Regions from separate parts of the Sphingobium limneticum genome, predicted to be linked through region 1. Evidence: riboswitches for the same ligand, from Rfam matches in the RefSeq annotation. Region 1 holds a riboswitch; each other region holds the start of a gene.

Region 1 (4,611 bases):
CGCCGAATGACGGCAGCTGCTGCATACTACCACCGCCGGGCCATCCTCGACCGCGCGCAGCATCAGACGGCCACTCCGGCGCGCAGCAAGCCGCCGCGATCGAGCAGATATTGCAACCCCAGCAACCCGCCCAGGATCATGGCGTAGCGGACGAACTGCCGCGCCAATATGTCCGGCGCGAACGCCGCCCAACCGGAATTAAGCAGCACGGCCCCGCCCAGAACGACAAGCTTGAACGCGACGAATGCCACGCCATAGGCGGCCGCCAGCCGGAGCGCAGGATGTGCTCCAGCCGATCGACCGGCCACCCAACCCGCGCACATCACCGCCGCGATCGCGGCCAGCGCCATGGTTACGGCCCAGAAGGCGTTCTCGGCGGTCATCTGATAGCCAAGCAGGCAATATCCCACCCCCTGCGACACCGCCCAGGCGGCGAGCATCAGGATGATGCCTTCCTGTCGCCGAACATACAGCGCAGCGATGGCGGCGAGCGCGGGAAAGGGCGTGGCGCAGGCCAGCACCAGTGTCGTCACGGTGCTGGCCACCGTCATCAGTCCCACCCACAGATGGCGGGCGGTGGCAGGGGACAGGCTATCCATAGTCATGCACTCCCGTTCATAGGATATCAAAACCGTGCCCTCAGGCCGGCATGGATGCTGCGCCCCAACTGACCATAGCGACGCGCCGTCTCATAATAGTCGTCGAACAGATTTTCGACCCGACCAAACAGCGTCAGCTTGTCCAGCACCGGCATTTCGGCGCGCAGGTCGACCAGCGTATAGGCATCGTTCACGAACGGCGCCACGGTCGCGCTCGTCCGCGCCGCATCCAGCGCCTTACCCGACCAACGGACTGCGACCGCCGTGCTCAGGCCGAAGGTCCAGTCATAGCGCAGCGTGCCATTGGCCGCATGACGCGGACGCCGCGCCAACTGGTTGCCATAGTTGAGGCCGGGCGAGCGATCCTCCGCCGATACCCAGCTATAATTGCCGTCCAGCGTCAATCGACCGACATGCGCGACCCCGGCCAGTTCCAGCCCGTGCGCCTCGCTGCGCTGGACATTGGCGTAATAGCCCAAGCGCGGCATGGTCGTGCCGGGCGCATAGCAAAGCGGCGGCCGGTTGGTCGTCGGGCAACCATTATAGGTGATGAGATTATCGGTGCTGCGGTCGAACCAGGTGGCCGACAGGATCAAGCCATGGTCGAACAGATGCTGTTCGATACCCGCATCCCAGCCGTGCGACTTTTCCGGCACCAGCGCCATATTCCCATAGTCGCTATAGAGTTGATAAAGCGTCGGCGCCTTGAACCCCTCACCATAGCTCGCGCGCAGAATCGTGCTGTCCTTGGCCAGCGCCCAGGCCGCGCCTGCGCCGAAGACGGTATTGCCGCCGAAGGTCGAATGATGGTCGTAGCGCACCCCACCATTAAGGGTCAGCCCGGCCAGCGGTTCGACATTGAGTTGCGCATAAAGGCTGTCGATATCGGCCGATCCACGGATGGTCGCGTAGGAGGCCAGGCTGTTGGGGGGCGATGCGGTGCGCATCCGCTGCTCTTCGCGTTCCGCGCCGAAAGTCGCCGTCCATCCCTGCCCGATCGTCAGCACGCCCTGATATTCGTAGCGGTTGGTTTCGCCCTTGGCCGCGAAGCTGAGCGGGCGCTGCTTGCGCGACGGATTGATATTGTCGCGTATCGTTTCGCTACGGCTGAAGGACAGACGGTTGTGCAGTGCCCCGCCGAACAGGTCGGCATTCAGGCCCGCATAGCCGATCCACTCCTCGGTCTGCGAATATTCCGGACTGTCGGGCACGGTCCCGGCGCTGTCGATATCGGTACGGCCCTTGGCATAATAGCCCCGCATATCGACCGACACACCCGGCGCCAGTGCAACGCCCAGCCGGCCATTGAGCGTGCTGTTGCTATAGCCGTCCTTCTCCTTGGCGCCATAGCGCGGGCTGATCGCGGAAATCCCCTGCGTCGTAAAGCGGCTGCCTGCGACCTGCCAATCGAGCGCCCCCTGCCGACCGCCCAGCGCGGCGCGGGCGCTGACGGTGTCGCGCGATCCCGCATCGATATCGAAGCTGCCTTCGATCGGCCGCTGCGCGCGCGCCGTCACGACATTGACGACGCCGCCGATCGCCTGGCTGCCCCACAGAATCGACTGCGGCCCGCGCAAAATCTCGATCCGGTCGATATCGCCGGTCATCAGCGTCGCGAAATTATAGCCGCCGCCGGTCGAGGACGGATCGGCCAGCTTGACGCCATCGATCACCAGCACGGTCTGATCGGCCTCCGCACCGCGGATACGGATCGACGTCGCCGTGCCATAGCCGCCATTGCGGGTGAAGCTGATGCCGGGCGTGCGGATCAGCAGGTCCGATACGGTGAGAGCCTGCGCGGCGTCGATCGCCGCCTTGTCGAGCACGGTGATGCTCGAGGCCACCTGCTCGATCGCCTGCGGCTGGCGCAGCGCCGTGACGATCACCTCGCTCGCATCCTCGGCCATGGCCGGCGTCGAGAAGCCGGGGATGGACAGGCCCGCCAGAATGAAAAGTCCGCTTTTTGAAATCCAGTGCATGATAATCCCCCAGTCTTTGACAGGACCGGGCGGGCGCGGCGCGACAGCGATGCCGAACGCCAATGCGCACGACTTCACCGCCGCGCGAATCCGCACGGTCAGCTTGTCGTTGCGCGAGGATATCCTCGTTCGACCGGCACACCCTGTCCGGACGAAGAACGACCGCGACAGGCAGGTCTCCTGGCTTGCGGGTCCATGCCGTTTCGAAGCGCCTTCTCGGGATCATGATCCCAATGGCCTGTGCCTCGATGGCTCGCCGCTCACAGTTGCAGGGGCAGCCGGGGTCTTGAACCCCGTTCCCTTTTGATCCCCTTGCGGGGAACCTGACGCAAGGGCCGCCGTAATGGAGTTGGATCAGGCGATCAAGTGGAAGAAGCCGCCCGTCACATGGCCCGCCCGATGGCCGGCGGGCGCAAGTGGTTGTCCCTCCGCATCGGCCATGTCGGCCAGCGCTTCGCCTTCGCTGGCGGTGATCGTCGCATAATGAAATTCATGGCCCAGCAATGGCTGTCCGGCAGGAGCGAAGCTGCTATTCTGGCGCAACCGGGCTCGGCGATAGCCCAATGTCCTGCGCCGCTGTGCGAAACTACTGTCCATCGGCAGCAGGCCCGCCATGGCATGCACCGCGCCATCCCCATCTTCCAGCGTGCGGCCCAGCACCATGTAACCGCCGCACTCGCCATGAACCGGTCGATTTTGCGCGAAGGTGCGAAGGCCCGTCAGGAAATGGTGATTGGCCGCGATCCGCCCGGCATGGAGTTCGGGATAGCCGCCCGGCAGCCAGCAGGCATCGCAATCGGCCGGCGGCGCTTCGTCCGCCAGCGGAGAGAAGAAGTGCAGCTCCGCCCCGGCCGATCGCCACCAATGCGCCATATGGGGGTAGAAGAAGCTGAAAGCCGCATCGCGGGCGATGGCGATCCGTTGCCCCGGCGGATGGATGCCCGGATTGAGTGCCGGAAAATCCGCCGTCGCTCCGGCCGCGGCATGGATCGCATCCAGATCGCATTGCGCCGCTACGCGCTGCGCGATCGCCGCGATCCCCGCTTCCAGTTCATCCGTTTCGCCCGCCTGCACCAGACCCAGATGGCGCGACGGCATGGCCAGCCCCTCATCGGTTGAAATCGCGCCCAGCAGGGGCAGGCCGATGCGGGCAAAGCCATCCTCTATCATGCGGCGATGGCGGGGGCTGGCCACCCGGTTGGCGATCACGCCGGCAATGGCGGGCGCGCCCGGAAAGGTCGCGCAGCCATGCGCCACCGCTGCCACCGTCTGCGCTGCGGCGCGGGCATCGACGACCAGCAGCATCGGCCAGTCCAGCAGGTGCGCGACATCGGCGGAGGCGCCTGACCGACCTTCCGCCCGTGCGCCGTCATAAAGGCCCATCGCCCCTTCTGCGACAACGAGTTGGACAGTGGATGCGACATGTGCGGCCAGCCCGCGCAGCATGGCCGGCGCCATGGCGAACCCGTCCAGATTGATCGAGGGCCGCCCGGTCGCGGCCGCGTGAAAGGCCGGATCGATATAGTCCGGCCCGCATTTGGCGCCGTGCACGGCGAGGCCGCGATCGGCAAAGGCCCGTTGCAGGCCGATCGTCACCATCGTCTTGCCGGCGCCCGACGCAGGGGCGCCGATGATCAGCCCTTTTCCAAGCATCACAGATCGTCGCTCGATGCGGCAAAACCCTGGACCAGCGCGATCAGGCTGGCATCCACGGCGGCGTCGATCTCCACCAGTCGAGCGATATCGCCGCCCTGCGGGCCAGTGGCAAAACCGGTCCACCCCGTTACCAGAGCCTGCACCGCCGACTGGATCATCATGCCGCGCGCGGGCGGTAGGCCCACCGCGCCGATCTGTGCGCTCAGACGATCGGCTATCGCCTCCATGGAGCCGATATGGGCCGGCGCAGCGGCGATCAGCAGCGCCGCGTCGCGGGTCACGCGTTGCTTGCGCCAGAGCGATTGACCAAAGCGCACCATCCAGTCCGTCCATGGTCCACCAGAGGCGACGTCATCCAGCGCCCCCATGAACAGGCG
Region 2 (4,611 bases), on a different contig from region 1:
ATGGGCCGCGATCACCGCCGCGGCGATCGACAGGCCGATCATCATGAAATAGGCGGCGGTGCGGATGCCCACCGTTTCATGCTGGCCCACGGCCGGCGGCGTCTGGGGATATTTGATCCCCGGCACGATGACGATCAGCAGGAAGGCAAGCCCGGCCAGCAGCAACGCGAAGCTGCGTGGCCCAATCCGACCGAACCGGCCATAGCCATAGGCGAAGACCAGCGAGAAGATGCCGCCGACCGCCGCGCCATAGAGGGCCAGCGCCGTGAACAGCCCGGCGCCCTTCTGCGTATCGCGGCTGACCAGTTCCGGCTCTTCGGCTGCGGCCGGCGCATGGTGCGCGGCATGCGACGCCTCATAGCCGATGGCGAGGTCGATCTGCGGTTCGGCGATCACGCGCGCGACCAGCGTGGCGAGCAGCGCCGCCAGGATGCCGGCCAGCATCCCGCGCCACAATAATGTACGGGTCACGGCCGGGCGTCAGTGACAGGGAAAGCCGAGGAGATGGCGGCCGTCATGCACATATTCATGCACATACATGCCGTCGAACAGCGCAAAGGCACCCTGTTCGGTGCTGACGAAATAGAGGAAGATGAGCGCGATCAGCGTGCCCAGCACGGCCCAGGGCGCGATATCCGCAACCGGGATGGTGGCATCGCCGCGAACGGGGATGAACGGATCGTCGAACAGAGCGGCGGTGTTCGCCATGGCCTGATACTCCTGCACGGGATTGCGCGTCCCCGGAAAATAATGTCGCGGTTCGGAAGGAAGGTCTGGCTCTCGACGTCGGCTATGGACGGCGATAACAGTGGCGCGACCGCGCCGGAATTGCACCGGCTTCTTCTTTCTGAACGACCCGTGCTTTAGGCTGAGCGTAGGGACGCCGTCAATCATCTGCTGGAGGCCATGCTGACGACATCGTTGCTGCTGCTTTGCGCCGGGCCGACGCGCGCCAGCCGACAGGGCGGCTTTCCTGCCATTGATGAGGCGCTGGACGAGGGCGGCCAGCGCGATGCCGCTGCGCTGGTCCTGCCGGTTCGTTTCCGGGACGCGGTACAATCGAGCCCCACCTTGTCGGCGATCGAAACGGCGCAGGCCATGGGCGTCACGCCCCTGCCCCAGCCGGCATTGCGCGACATCGATCACGGCCGATGGGCCGGGCACGACTTTGCGACGATCGCGACAGAGGAACCCGAAGCGCTGGCACAATGGCTGGCCGATCCGGCGCGAGGCGGCCCGGATGGCGAAAGCCTGCACGCCTGTCAGTTGCGGGTCGGTGGCTGGCTCGATGCCCTCGCCGCGACTGGTGCGTCCATCTGTGCCCTGACCCATCCGATGCCGATCCGTGCCGCGATCGCCCATGCGCTCGCCATGCCGCTGCGCGCCAGCCTGTCCATCGACATCGCGCCTCTGTCGCGCACCACCCTGTCCTTCAACGGTCGCTGGCGGCTCCAGTCGCTGGAGCCGGGCTGAAAAGAGTTGCGGACCTTCATTGCCGCCTCTATCCGCATATCCGCCCATGCGTCTTGCGACATATGGGTGAATAGATCGCGCCGGTGCCTCGCAAGAGGCTTAAAATGGGAACGCGGTGCGGGCGGCGACACGCGGCCCTAATCCGAGGCTGTCCCTGCAACTGTAAGTGGCGAGCGCGATACACAGATGCGACGGGGCAAGGCGCCCCGTGCCGCAGCCACTGGGCCGGACGCTGCAACATGCGAGGCCTGGGAAGGCCGTGTATCAAGCGATGACCCATGAGCCAGGAGACCTGCCGGCGTCTGGTCGCTCTTGCTTTGGTCCAGGGGATGGCCGGGGCACGGTCCAACCCGTCTGAGCGACGAACGAAGCGGCAGGGGCCGCACGATGCGCGAGGCCGGCTGCCCTGACATGGGTGCCCGGCCGATCCTGTGCATCGACCGTTCGCGAACGGTTAAGTCCCTGCGTTTTTTAGACGCGCGATAAGGGATAAGATCATGAGCAAAGTGCCGACCACCGTCATCACCGGATTTCTGGGCGCGGGCAAGACCACGCTGATCCGCCATCTGCTGCAAAATGCCAAGGGGCGCCGGCTGGCGCTGATCATCAACGAATTTGGTGATGTCGGCGTCGATGGCGAACTGGTGAAGGGCTGCAATGACGAGGCCTGCCCGGAAGACGACATCGTAGAACTGGCCAATGGCTGCATCTGCTGCACCGTGGCCGACGATTTCCTGCCGACCATGCAGAAGCTGCTCGATCGGCCCAATCCGCCCGAACATATCATCATCGAAACCAGCGGCCTGGCCCTGCCCAAGCCGCTGGTGAAGGCATTCCAATGGCCCGACATCCGCACCCGCGCCACGGTGGACGGGGTGATCGCGTTGATCGACGCCGACGCGGTAGCCGCCGGACGCTTTGCCGCGGACGAAGTGGCACTGGCGGCGGCGCGCGCGGCGGACCCCAATCTGGACCATGACAGCCCGCTGGAGGAATTGTTCGAGGAACAGCTGATCTGCGCCGACATGGTGGTGCTGAACAAGACCGATCTGGTCGACGCCGCCACGCTGGCGACGGTAGAGGCGCAGGTGAAGGCGGAAACCCGCCCCGGCGTGGCGATCATCCACAGCGCGCAGGGGGCCATCGATCCGGCCGCGCTGCTGGGCCTGAGCGCGGCGGCCGAAGATGATCTGGACGCCCGCCCGTCGCATATCGACGGGATGGAGGAGCATGATCATGATGATTTCGACAGCTTCATCCTGTCGGGCGGCGATGTCGCCGATGTCGATGCGCTGGTCACGGGGCTGAACGCCACGATCGCCGCCCACGACATTTTGCGCGTCAAGGGCATGGTGTCGGTGGCCGGCAAGCCGTCGCGGCTGGTGGTGCAGGCAGTCGGCCCGCGCATCCAGCATTATTTCGACCGCGCCTGGAAGGCGGAGGAAGCCCGTCGCACCCAGTTGGTCGTGATCGGCCAGAAGGGGCTGGATCGCGCCGCAATTGAGGGTGCGCTCAAGCCGGTCATCGGCTGATGCACCTTCTGTCCGCCACGCCCGGCACGATATCCAATGGCCAGGAGGCGATCGACCTCGACCAGTCGCCGGGCGATATCGTGATCCTGACGGTAGCGGACAGCGAACTGGCCTGTTTCGCCAAGGCGGCGGCGCGCCTGACAGATGAAGATCCGATGTGCGGGGCGCCCAGCGTGCGCCTCGCCAATCTGCTCCAGCTGCGCCACCCCTATTCGGTCGACCTCTATGTCGAAAAGGTAATCGCCCAGGCGAAATTCGTCTGCGTCATCCTGCTCGGCGGCAAAAGCTACTGGCCCTATGGAATAGACGAGATCGCGCAGGTGGCACGGGAGCGAAACATCGCCTTCGCCGCGATCGCCGACGGGCGGGAGGATGACCCCGCGCTCGACCGGGCTTCGACCGTGCCGGCCGCATTGATCGACCGGCTGCGCGACTATCTGCGGCAGGGCGGGATGGCCAATGCGCTGAGCTTCCTGCGCACGGCGGCGCGCACGATAGGACGCGATGCCGGCACGCCCGACGATCCGGTGCCGGTCGCCGACGCAGGCCTCTATCTCTCCGGCGTCGATCGCCCTGCCCTGTCCGACCTGCGCGCGCGCTGGAGGCAAAGCGCGCCCGTCGCCTGTCTGATCTTCTACCGCGCGCTGATGGTGGCCGGCACGCTGGACGCGGTGGATGCGATGATCGCGGCGCTGGAGGCGCGCGGTTTCAACGTCGCGCCGATCCATGTCCGGGCCTTGCGCGAGCCTTTCGCGATGGACTGGCTGAAAGGCGTACTGGCCGACATCAGGCCGGACGTGATCCTCAACGCCACGAGCTTTGCCGCCTCCACCTCATCCGAACCGCGCACGGCCAGCATATTGGAACGGGCCGACTGCCCCATTCTCCAGCTGGCATTCGCCGGCGTCGAACAGGGCGAATGGCAGGATGCCGCCCGTGGCCTTGGCCCCCGCGACCTGGCCATGAATGTCGTGCTGCCCGAAGTGGACGGCCGCATCTTCACCCGCGCCGTCGCGTTCAAGGCGGCAGAGCGGTTCGACGCGCTGACCCAATGCGGCATCATCGTCCCGCGCGTGGCGCCCGATCGCGTCGCCTTCGTCGCCGATCTTGCCGCCCATTGGGCACGGCTGCGCCGTACGCCAGCAAGCGAACGGCGCGTGGCGCTGGTGCTGGCCAATTATCCCAATCGCGACGGGCGGATCGGCAATGGCGTGGGCCTCGACACGCCGGCCAGCGCCGCCGCGATCCTCGCCGGGCTGGCGGCAGCGGGCTATGATATCGGCAACGCGCCCAGGACCGGCGCCGGGCTTATGGAACTGCTGACCGGCGGCGTCACCAACGACCTGTCTTCATTGGATCGTCCCGGCGAGGTTGCCCTGCCGCTCGCCGATTATCGCATCGCCTTCGCCGCCATTCCGGCGCAAGCGCGCGCCGCCATGGTAGAGCGTTGGGGCGATCCGGAGGCCGATCCCTTCGTACGCGACGGCGCCTTTCGCCTGGCCGTGCATCGCTTTGGGGGTGTCGCACTCGCTGTTCAGCCCGCGCGCGGCTATAATATCGATCCCAAGGCCAGCTATCACGACCCAGCTCTGCCGCCGCCGCACGC
Region 3 (4,611 bases), on a different contig from region 1:
GCGGCCAAGGTCCACTGCCCGCGCGACCCCCAGAAGATATGCTTTATCCCTGCCTCATATTGCCGGCCGGTCGACAGGTCGAAATCGCTTTGCGCCATGCTGGTGGACACCAGCGCGCCGACCGGATCGGCCGCCGTGGCATATTGGCCATAGAGCGCCAGCGACGGCACCGGATTATAGACCGCGCCCATGCGCCATGTCACCGCATCGGGGGTGGCGACGAAGTTGTTGGCCGCGTTCACATAGTCGGTCTTGGTAATTTCCGGCCGATCGTAGCGCAGGCCCCCCACCAGCGAGAATTGCTCGCTGAACTTCAGTCGATCCTCGGCAAACAGCGCATATTGGCGGATGCGATTGGTGTAGCGCGGCTTGGTCGGTGCGCCAGGCTGATGAAGGAACAGCCCCGGATCGGGATTGGCGGCATCGACCAAGCGCGTTGCATTATTGCCGCTGTTACTGACATTCTTGTAACTGATGCGATTGACGTCGAAGCCGATCACCAGACTATTGTCCAGTCCGCCGACGCCATGGTTCAACGTCGCACTGGTACGGTTGCCGGTCTGTTTTTGTATATGGTACAGTTCCAGGAAACTGGATTGGCGGACCTGCGCGGCATTGCTGGCCGTCGCCGGCACATAGGTGACGGTTTCGGCATTTTTCCAATATTTGTTCGCCCACAAATGATAGAATATGCTCCGGATGGTCAATGCGTCCGACGGTTGCCACTCCATTTTCGCCTGGCTCCAATTGTCGCGGAAGCGCAGCCGGGCATCGGCGACATTATAGTTGTTCTTCCTGATCGAGCGATCAAGCGCGCCATTGACGAGCGGCACGCCAAACCAGGTGCGGGGATTTTGTTCGCTATAGTCATGGGACAGAGTGATGCTCAGATTCGCGGCGGGCTTCAGCCGGATAGCGCCGGCCAGCGCCACTGCATCGGCGTCGCCCCGCGTCATCCACCCTTCGGACCGGCGAACGCTGGCATCCGCGCGGAAAGCGACACCGTCCGTAACCGGGCCGCCTGCGCCGACCCCGATATTGAAGCTGTCATAGGACGACACGCCTACGCGCCCGCTGACCTGCATATTGTCCGACGGCTGCTTGCGCACGACGTTGACCGCGCCACCGATCGCGCCTTCGCCATAAAGGACTGAAGCCGGGCCGCGCAAAATCTCCACGCTTTGCGCCATCCACGGATCGGCGGGGAAGGTCAGCGTATTATTGTACATGCGCATGCCGTCATACAGGGTCATGACCGAATTCTGCCCGGTAAAGCCCCGCGCAGAGAGGCCGAAACCGAACACGCCCGACGTGTTGACGATGCCCGTCGCGCGCGCGGCAGCATCCTGAATGGTAAGGTCGCCGCGCAGGCGAATGGCGTCGCCATCCAGCGTTTCGACACTGGCCGGCATTTCCAGCGCGGTAAGGCCAAGCCGGCTCGCCCCGTCATTTTTCTGGTTGAGGCGCAGCGGATCGACGACGCCGGTGACGATGATGGCCGCCTCGTCCGTGTCTTCGGCAGACGGTTGGGCAAAAGCGCCAGGCGCAACAAGAGAGAAGGCCGCAATCGCAGCCGGTGCACATTTCAACATATTCAACCCCCGTTCGGCATCGCACGACAATCGGGCGGGGGCGTGCCGTTCACGAACGGTCGGCAGCCGGCATCGGCCGGACGCCAGGGGCGGCCGACACACAGCGTCCGATGCGGCCCCAGCCGCTCGTTCGTCGCTCAGACGGAGTTACCGTGCCGCGGCCATCCCCTGGACCAAGGCAAGAGCGACCAGACGCCGGCAGGTCTCCTGGCTCATGGGTCATCGCTTGATATACGGCCTTCCCAGGCCTCGCATGATTTAGCGTCCGGCCCAGTGGCTGGCAGATCGGTCGCAATGCCGTCTGCTCATGTATATCGCGCTCGCCACTTACAGTTGCAGGGACAGCCCTGGATTTGGACGGCTCGCACCATCCTCACCATGTTCCCATTTTAATCCCCGTTTCCGGGGAACCGACGCGATCTTTGTCTCCTCGGCTCCCAAAGGCGCCGCATCGACACACCCATCTATGATTCTCATGTTGCCGGCGCAAGAGACTTCCGCATTGTTCTTCAGCGGACTGATCGGCTTCTATAATATTGCCTCCCTCATAACGCCGTCGGTACGGTTCCGCCGTCGATGACATATTCGGTGCCAGCAGCGGGAGTCGTCGTTGATCGAGGTCACATGGATGACGATACCGCCATCCCTGCGGAGCATCGTCCTTACCGCCAAAGGACGGGCGGGCGGCGCGTCAATCCGGCGGATTTAAGGCGCATCGGATCGGGGCAGGACAGGCCGACGCCTGATATCGCAAGCGGAATAATCTCTCTGGGATGTCGCAAAACTTACATTTTATCGACCTACTCACCAGCCGCCCTCCCATGATATTCCGAGTTCACAGTCGTGACTGCGCTTCATGTTCGCCCTATTGACCGCTGGTTCGTGGACGAAGTCCTGCCGCACGAAAGCGCCTATATCGCCTATGCGCGCCGCACCGTGCGTGACGAAGACGAAGCGGGCGACATCGTGCAGGAAGTCTATGCCAAGCTGTTCACGCTCGACGGCTGGACCGCCATCGCCAATCCGCCCGGCTATGTGATGCGCATGATCTACAGCCATTCTATCGACCGTATCCGACAGGCCCGTGTCGTCACCATGCAACCCATGCCTGCTCCAGCCATAACCGATGTCGCCGACGACATGCCTGACAGTTTCCGCATCGTCGCCGCCCGCACGCAAATGGCCCGCGTGCATCAGGCGATCGCCGCACTCCCCGACCGCTGTCGCATCGCCCTTGTCCGTCGCCGTTTCGGCGAAGAAAGTCCGCGCGCCATAGCCGACGATCTGGGCATCAGTATCTCCACATTCGAAAAGCGTCTGGCCCGCGCCGTCCAACTGTTGACCCATGCCCTCACCCCTTACGAACCGGCCATGGACGACGTATCGGAACAGTCGCAGGAGAAGATGCTTCTCTGACCGGCAAGCGCCTGTTAGATAGAAGGAAGGGATTGATCCCCCTCATGGATTGGCCCGATTGGCGAATATAACGAACGACAGATGACGATTTCTAAGGATCCGCTGGGTCAGGACGCCCTCATTGCCGAAGCGTCGCGATGGTTCGCTGCGCTGGAGGCGGGCACGGCACATGCAGATGATTTCGAAAAATGGCGACGCGGCGATCCGGCTCGCGCCGTCGCTTACGCGCGCGTCGTTGCCAATTGGGAGCGGATCGCCACCGCATCCCCGGCAGCGCTTCACCCGCGCACGGATGAAGCGCCCGCGTTCACCCGTCGTCAATGGCTCCGGATCGCCGCTGTCGGCGTGCCGCTCGCCGTCATCGGATCCGGCTTCGTCGCGCAGCGCGCCTATGCCTGGGACAATGCAACGACGGGCGTGGGCGAAACCCGGCGCGTCAACCTGCCGGACGGCAGCATCGCCTACCTCAACACCGACACGTCCTTGTCATGGCAGTTCTCGAAAAAGCAGCGGGCGCTGCGCCTGGAGCGCGGTGAAGTGGCGCTCGACCTGCGCGGCCGCGACAGCGCCATCTTTCACGCGGATGCGGGATCGCTGTCGCTCACACCCGGCCTGTTCGATGCCCGCGTTACGGACGACCGGGTGAAAGTAACCCTGGTGGACGGCCCCGCCATGCCCCTGCGCGACACCGCAGACGCCGAGGCGTTGAAGCCCAACCAGTCGATCATCGTCGAAGGCGACGGCATGCATCGGGTCGAAACCCACAGCAGCGAACAAGTCGCCTCGCTCATGGCCTGGCGCGCGGGTGAGATCATCTTCATCGATCAATCGGTCGCCGACGCAGCGGCAGATTTCAATCGCTACCTTCCGCGGAAAATCATCGTCGTCGACGCCGCACTCGCGCAGGAAAAAATCGGCGGCCGCTTCGACCTGTCACGCCCCGACCAGTTTCTGAAAGCCGTATCGCTCAGCCTGAACGCACAGGTCACGACCACCCCCAACGGCTATCGCCTGGCGCGATAAGACACCGTTCGTAAAATGCGCGAAAGAGCGCATTTTCGATGCGGCACGGCAAAGGGCGCATTTCCAAACAGTCGCAAACGCAGCGCGAAACGACCGCGTCTTCACGCCACCAAATGATCGGGAGATTTATTTTCCTCCGGCTTGGAGGCAGTGCCTTCCAATCCCGTCATCACACCGAACCGCGCAAATATGGCGCTCTTCGGGGGTTGATCTTTCATGTCGTTCCGTATGTCCCATTCGCTTCTTGCCGCCCTTGCGACCACAACAGCGCTGGTCGCCAGCCCGGCGCAGGCCGCTTCGGTCTATTTCGATGTACCCGCGCAGGATCTGGGCGCTTCACTGATCACTTTCTCAAAGCAGGCCAAGATCAAGATCGTCTATCCTGCGGCTGAAATTCGCGGCATGGCCGCCCCTGCCGTCCGCGGCACGATGACCCGTCAGGCTGCCCTGTCGCTGCTGATCGCCGGCTCGGGCCTGCGCGTGGTGGGTGATGACGGTCAGCTGGTCGCCCTGGCGCAGACCAATATGGGAAACGCGCCTGCTGCCGCGAATGAACAGTCCGCCGACGACGCCATAGTCG
Region 4 (4,611 bases), on a different contig from region 1:
ATGCCGACCGGGGCGAAGCGCTGATCGCCGGCATGAACCGCGATCTTGCCACCCTGCCCCATATTGGCCGGGATAAGGTCGCGGCCTATTATCAGCGGCGCGGCTATATGACCGGCACCGGCACGTTGATCGACGATCTCATGCATCGCGTTGGCCTCACCAATCTCGCCAGCCGGCTCGGCAAGCCGATGCTGGCGCAGATATCGCTGGAGGAAATGGTCGCCGCTCGCCCCGACTGGCTGATCGTGGAAAGCGCGACCGACCGGGTGGTCGATCAGGGCACGGAAATGCTGCACCATCCCGCGCTGCGCACCATCCCGCGCATCAGCCTGCCGCAAAGCTGGACCGTGTGCGGCGGCCCGGCCTATGTGCAGGCGGCAAGGGCCATCACGGCGCGCCTGAACGCGCCGCGCTGACCCCAGCCAAAAGCCCTCAGAAGCGGACACGCACGCCGCCATAGGCAGCGCGGCCATAGGTGCCGTAACCATAGGCCGTCTGGTAATTCTCATCGGTCAGATTGTCGACGCGACCATAGACTTCCAGATGCTCGCCCACGGGGAAGGAGGCCCTGATGCCGGCCAGCGCATAGCCATCCAGACGGCGCGTGTTCGCCGCATTGTCGAAACTGTCGCCGACCATCGTGACGGTCGCGCCGGTCGACAGGCCGAAGGGCCAGACATAGTCGGCCGACACGCTCACCGCATTGGCGGCGCGGCGGGCCAGACGATTACCATAGGTGGCCGATCCGACCGACCGGTCGCGCGCATCTACATAGGAGTAGCTGCCCGTCACGGTCAGCGCGTCCACCGGCTTCAAGGCGATCGATGCTTCCACGCCCTTGGCGCGGGTGCGGTCCAGATTGGCGTAGCCACCAAAGGGCGGAAGCGAGACGTCATAATTGATCTGGTTGCGGGTATCGCGCTGGAACGCCGTGACCGACAACACCGCGCGGCCACCATCCAGCCGCTGGTCGAAGCCGACATCATAGCTTTTCGACCGTTCCGGGGTCAGCGCCCTGTTGCCGCTAAACGTGTCGTACAACTGATAGAGCGACGGCGCCTTGAACCCCTCGCCATAGCTCAGCCGTACATTTGTCGCGCCGCCATTGGGCGAATAATTGGCGTTGGCGCCAAAGGTGGTCGCGCCGCCGAACTGGCTATGATCGTCATGACGCAGGCCGCCGGTGACGGCCAGGCCCGTGAAGGGCTTCACGATCGCCAGCGCATAGACGCTGTCGATGTTGATCTTCGCGCTCGTCGTGCTGAAGGCGTCGTAATAATCATAGTCCGGCCGCTCATGCTCGTAACCGAAGACCAGCTTGGCCTGATCGACCGGGGCATAGACGCCTTCATATTCGAAGCGCAGGTTGGTGCCGCTATAGCCATAATCGACATCCGCGCCGCGCGCCGAATAATAGTCGCGATCGTTGCGCATCCAGGTGACGGCCGCCCGATTGGTCAGCTTGCCGTCCAGCAGCGCAAGGTTGATGCCGGCATAGCCGACATATTGGTCGGTAATGGCGACTTCGGGCGTATCGGCCAATATATAGGCCGGCGCCGGGAAGCCATCTACGTCCAGATCGGCATGGATATAATAGCCGCGCAGGTCGAGGCTCAGGCTGTCCGAAAAGGCCAGCTTCAATCGTGCATTGGCGGCGATATTCTCGCTGCCGTCGCGCTCTGTGCCGTTGGCGGCCGACGAAATGCCATCGGTGCGGAAATAGGCAGCGCCCACGCCGCCCGACGCGATACCGGCGGTACCGGATATGTCGGCCTTCGCACTGAACGTGTCGCTATAGCCATATTCGGCCGAAGCGTTGGCGCCGAAGCCTTCGGCCGGCACGCCGGTCATGATATTGACCACGCCGCCGATCGCCTGGCTGCCATGCACCACCGAGTTGGAACCGCGCAGCACCTCGATCCGGCGGATATTGCCGGTCAGCAGCGGGCCGAAATCATAGCCGTCGCCAATGCCGCTGGGGTCGTTCACCTTCACCCCGTCGATCAGCACCAGCGTCTGCGTCGTTTCCGCACCGCGCAGCGACACGCCGGTCTGCGCGCCGACGGTGCCGTTGCGGTTGAAACGCACGCCCGGCGTCGTCGCCAGCAGGTCCACCACGTCGATCGCCTGCCGCGTTTTGATCGTGTCCGCGTCGATGACCGTGATCGCCTGACCGACCTCATCGCGCGACTGTTCGATGCCCGCGGCGGTCACGACGATATCGTCGTCCGCCTGCGCAAAGGCCGGATTGGCAGCAACCAGAGCCACCAGCGAAAGTCCATATTTCAACATTGTCATTGCCCCTAAAGCGTCGGTGCGACGTCGGCAGGGGCGTCCGCCCGAAAGCGGTCGGGCCTTTGGGGGGATGACGCCATATCCCGTCCGCAGCCCGATGCGGCCCCGGCCGCATGGCGTCGCTCGACGGAAAACCACCGTGCCCCGACCATCCCCTGGACCAAAGCAAGAGCGACCAAGCGCCGGCCGGTCTCCTGGCTCGCGGGTCACGGCACGATGCACGCCTTCCCGGATTGCTCCAGTGGCTGCCCTTTTTTGGGGGCCAGTGCATCGCGCTATCCGCTCACAGTTGCAGGGACAGCCGTGGATTAAGGCGCTTGTGACGCCCGCACCACATTCCCGATTAACCCGTTTCCGGGCACCGGCGCGATCATGTTGCAGGAAAGACATGCCTCCCCCACACCGCGCGCCATAAGGGAAAGCCGGGACGCTGCCAAGCGGTCCTATGTTTGGCGGATGTCGCTGTGGCCCCGCAGCAACAGGGCGTCGGACCGCGCCAACACGACCAGCGACAATCCCGCCGCCTCGGCCCGCTCCGCCGCCAGCCGGGTTGGGGCAGATATGGTGACCAGTAGGGGGCAATCGGCCAGCACCGCCTTCTCCACCAGTTCATAGGAACAGCGCGACGACAGCAGCGCAAAGCCGCCGTCCCAGTCCGCCTCCATCCGCGCCATCGCACCGATCAGCTTATCGAACGCATTATGCCGCCCGACATCCTCCCGCGCCAGCCGGATCGCGCCGTCCGCCCCGACCCAGGCCGCCGCATGGGCCGCACCGGTCGCGGCGTTGAGTGGCTGATGATCGCGCAAATCCTCTAGTGCGCGAAAGATGGCATCCCGATCCGCCCGCGACGTCGTCGTCACGCGCGGCAAAGGCCGGATCGCCTGCTCCAGATTCTCGATCCCGCACATGCCGCAGGAGGAATCGGACGCGCGATGCCGCACCCGATCCAGCAATCCATCGGTGCGATGCGGCGGCAATGTCGCGCGGGCGACGATCCCCGCGCCTGTATCATGCACATCCACGTCCAGCAGTGCATCGTCCCGGCTCACCAGCCGCTCGGCCAGGCTGAACCCCTGCACCAGATCGCCGATATCGCTCGGCGTCGCCATCAACACCGCATAGCCCGCGCCATTATATTCGATCGCTACCGGCACTTCTTGCGCCAATGGCCGCTCGACCGCCCGCGTTGCGCCGTCGGGGGTCAGGCGATCGAATGTCAGGGGGCTGGCGGCGGCATCATCCATGATCACGGCCTAGCGGTGGACGGGCCGCCGCTCAACCGGCGTCGCAATGGCCGGCCTCATCCACGGCATTGAACTGCGCCGCATCGACATCGGGCGCCGGCCGGCCCTGCGCCATTCGGGCCACCGCGGCGGCTACCGTCGGCGAAAGCCGTTCGGGCTGATCCTGCGCGATGGCGACGATCTGCGCCTTCATCCGCGGATCCCAGAAGCGGGTCAGATGTTCGGCCAGCGCTTCCGTCGCCTTCGCTTCGCCCATCATTGCCATGTTGCGGGCGATCTGGTGCGCCATATAGACCAGCCTGTCCGTGGTGGACATGACATGCGTATCGTCGCTCATATGCCCGCCTATTCCGCCGCTTCCAGCGGGGCGATGCGGCGGCTGGTCCGGGCCTGCTCCGCATAATCCTGCTGCCAGTCGCTCGGCCCGTTGGACGCCATCACCTGCACCGCCGTCACCTTATATTCGGGGCAATTGGTGGCCCAGTCCGAATAGTCGGTGGTGATGACATTGGCCTGCGTCTCGGGATGATGGAAGGTCGTATAGACCACCCCCGGCGCGACCCGCTCGGTAATCAGCGCGCGCAAGGTCGTCTCCCCCGCCCGGCTGCGCAGCGTCACCCAGTCGCCATCCTTCAGGCCGCGATTGTCGGCGTCGCTCGGATGGATCTCCAGCCGGTCCTCGGGATGCCAGGCGGTATTGGCCGTACGCCGGGTCTGCGCCCCGACATTATAGTGGGACAATATGCGCCCGGTCGTCAGCAACAGCGGGAAGCGCGGCCCGGTCTTCTCGTCGGTCGGCACATAGTCGGTGACGACGAATTTGCCCTTCCCCCGCACGAAGCCGTCGATATGCATGGTCGGCGTTCCGTCCGGCGCGGCGTCATTGGCCGGCCATTGCAGCGATCCTTCCGCCTCCAGCCGGTCATAATGCACGCCGGCAAAGGTTGGGGTGAGCGCCGCAATCTCATCCATGATCTGCGCGGGATGGTCGTAGGTCCAAGCCAGCCCCATGGCATTCGCCACCAATTGCACGATCTCCCAATCGGCGTAGCCATTGAGCGGCGCCATC

The links. Region 1 has a riboswitch for cobalamin ahead of F4U95_RS17635 (TonB-dependent receptor plug domain-containing protein). Riboswitches for the same ligand answer to the same signal wherever they lie in the genome.
Region 2: another riboswitch for cobalamin. It lies ahead of cobW (cobalamin biosynthesis protein CobW); the one in region 1 lies ahead of F4U95_RS17635 (TonB-dependent receptor plug domain-containing protein).
Region 3: another riboswitch for cobalamin. It lies ahead of F4U95_RS00960 (TonB-dependent receptor); the one in region 1 lies ahead of F4U95_RS17635 (TonB-dependent receptor plug domain-containing protein).
Region 4: another riboswitch for cobalamin. It lies ahead of F4U95_RS10205 (TonB-dependent receptor plug domain-containing protein); the one in region 1 lies ahead of F4U95_RS17635 (TonB-dependent receptor plug domain-containing protein).

Annotation. Positions count from the first base shown of each region.
Region 1 is NZ_VYQA01000014.1:114,959-119,569, reverse strand. It holds gene F4U95_RS17645 (DUF1636 domain-containing protein) at 1-63, opposite strand, end outside; gene F4U95_RS17640 (hypothetical protein) at 63-599, opposite strand; gene F4U95_RS17635 (TonB-dependent receptor plug domain-containing protein) at 626-2,578, opposite strand; cobalamin riboswitch at 2,732-2,920, opposite strand; gene F4U95_RS17630 (cobyrinic acid a,c-diamide synthase CobB) at 2,933-4,231, opposite strand; gene F4U95_RS17625 (TetR/AcrR family transcriptional regulator) at 4,231-4,611, opposite strand, start outside.
Region 2 is NZ_VYQA01000017.1:85,522-90,132, forward strand. It holds gene F4U95_RS19245 (CbtA family protein) at 1-471, opposite strand, end outside; gene F4U95_RS19250 (CbtB domain-containing protein) at 481-708, opposite strand; gene F4U95_RS19255 (histidine phosphatase family protein) at 907-1,473, shown strand; cobalamin riboswitch at 1,538-1,787, shown strand; gene cobW (cobalamin biosynthesis protein CobW) at 1,971-3,005, shown strand; gene cobN (cobaltochelatase subunit CobN) at 3,005-4,611, shown strand, end outside.
Region 3 is NZ_VYQA01000001.1:255,658-260,268, forward strand. It holds gene F4U95_RS00960 (TonB-dependent receptor) at 1-1,592, opposite strand, end outside; cobalamin riboswitch at 1,773-2,022, opposite strand; gene F4U95_RS00965 (RNA polymerase sigma factor) at 2,436-3,008, shown strand; gene F4U95_RS00970 (FecR family protein) at 3,090-4,031, shown strand; gene F4U95_RS00975 (TonB-dependent receptor) at 4,260-4,611, shown strand, end outside.
Region 4 is NZ_VYQA01000006.1:180,364-184,974, forward strand. It holds gene F4U95_RS10200 (ABC transporter substrate-binding protein) at 1-416, shown strand, start outside; gene F4U95_RS10205 (TonB-dependent receptor plug domain-containing protein) at 433-2,292, opposite strand; cobalamin riboswitch at 2,463-2,676, opposite strand; gene fdhD (formate dehydrogenase accessory sulfurtransferase FdhD) at 2,739-3,542, opposite strand; gene F4U95_RS10215 (formate dehydrogenase subunit delta) at 3,574-3,879, opposite strand; gene fdhF (formate dehydrogenase subunit alpha) at 3,888-4,611, opposite strand, start outside.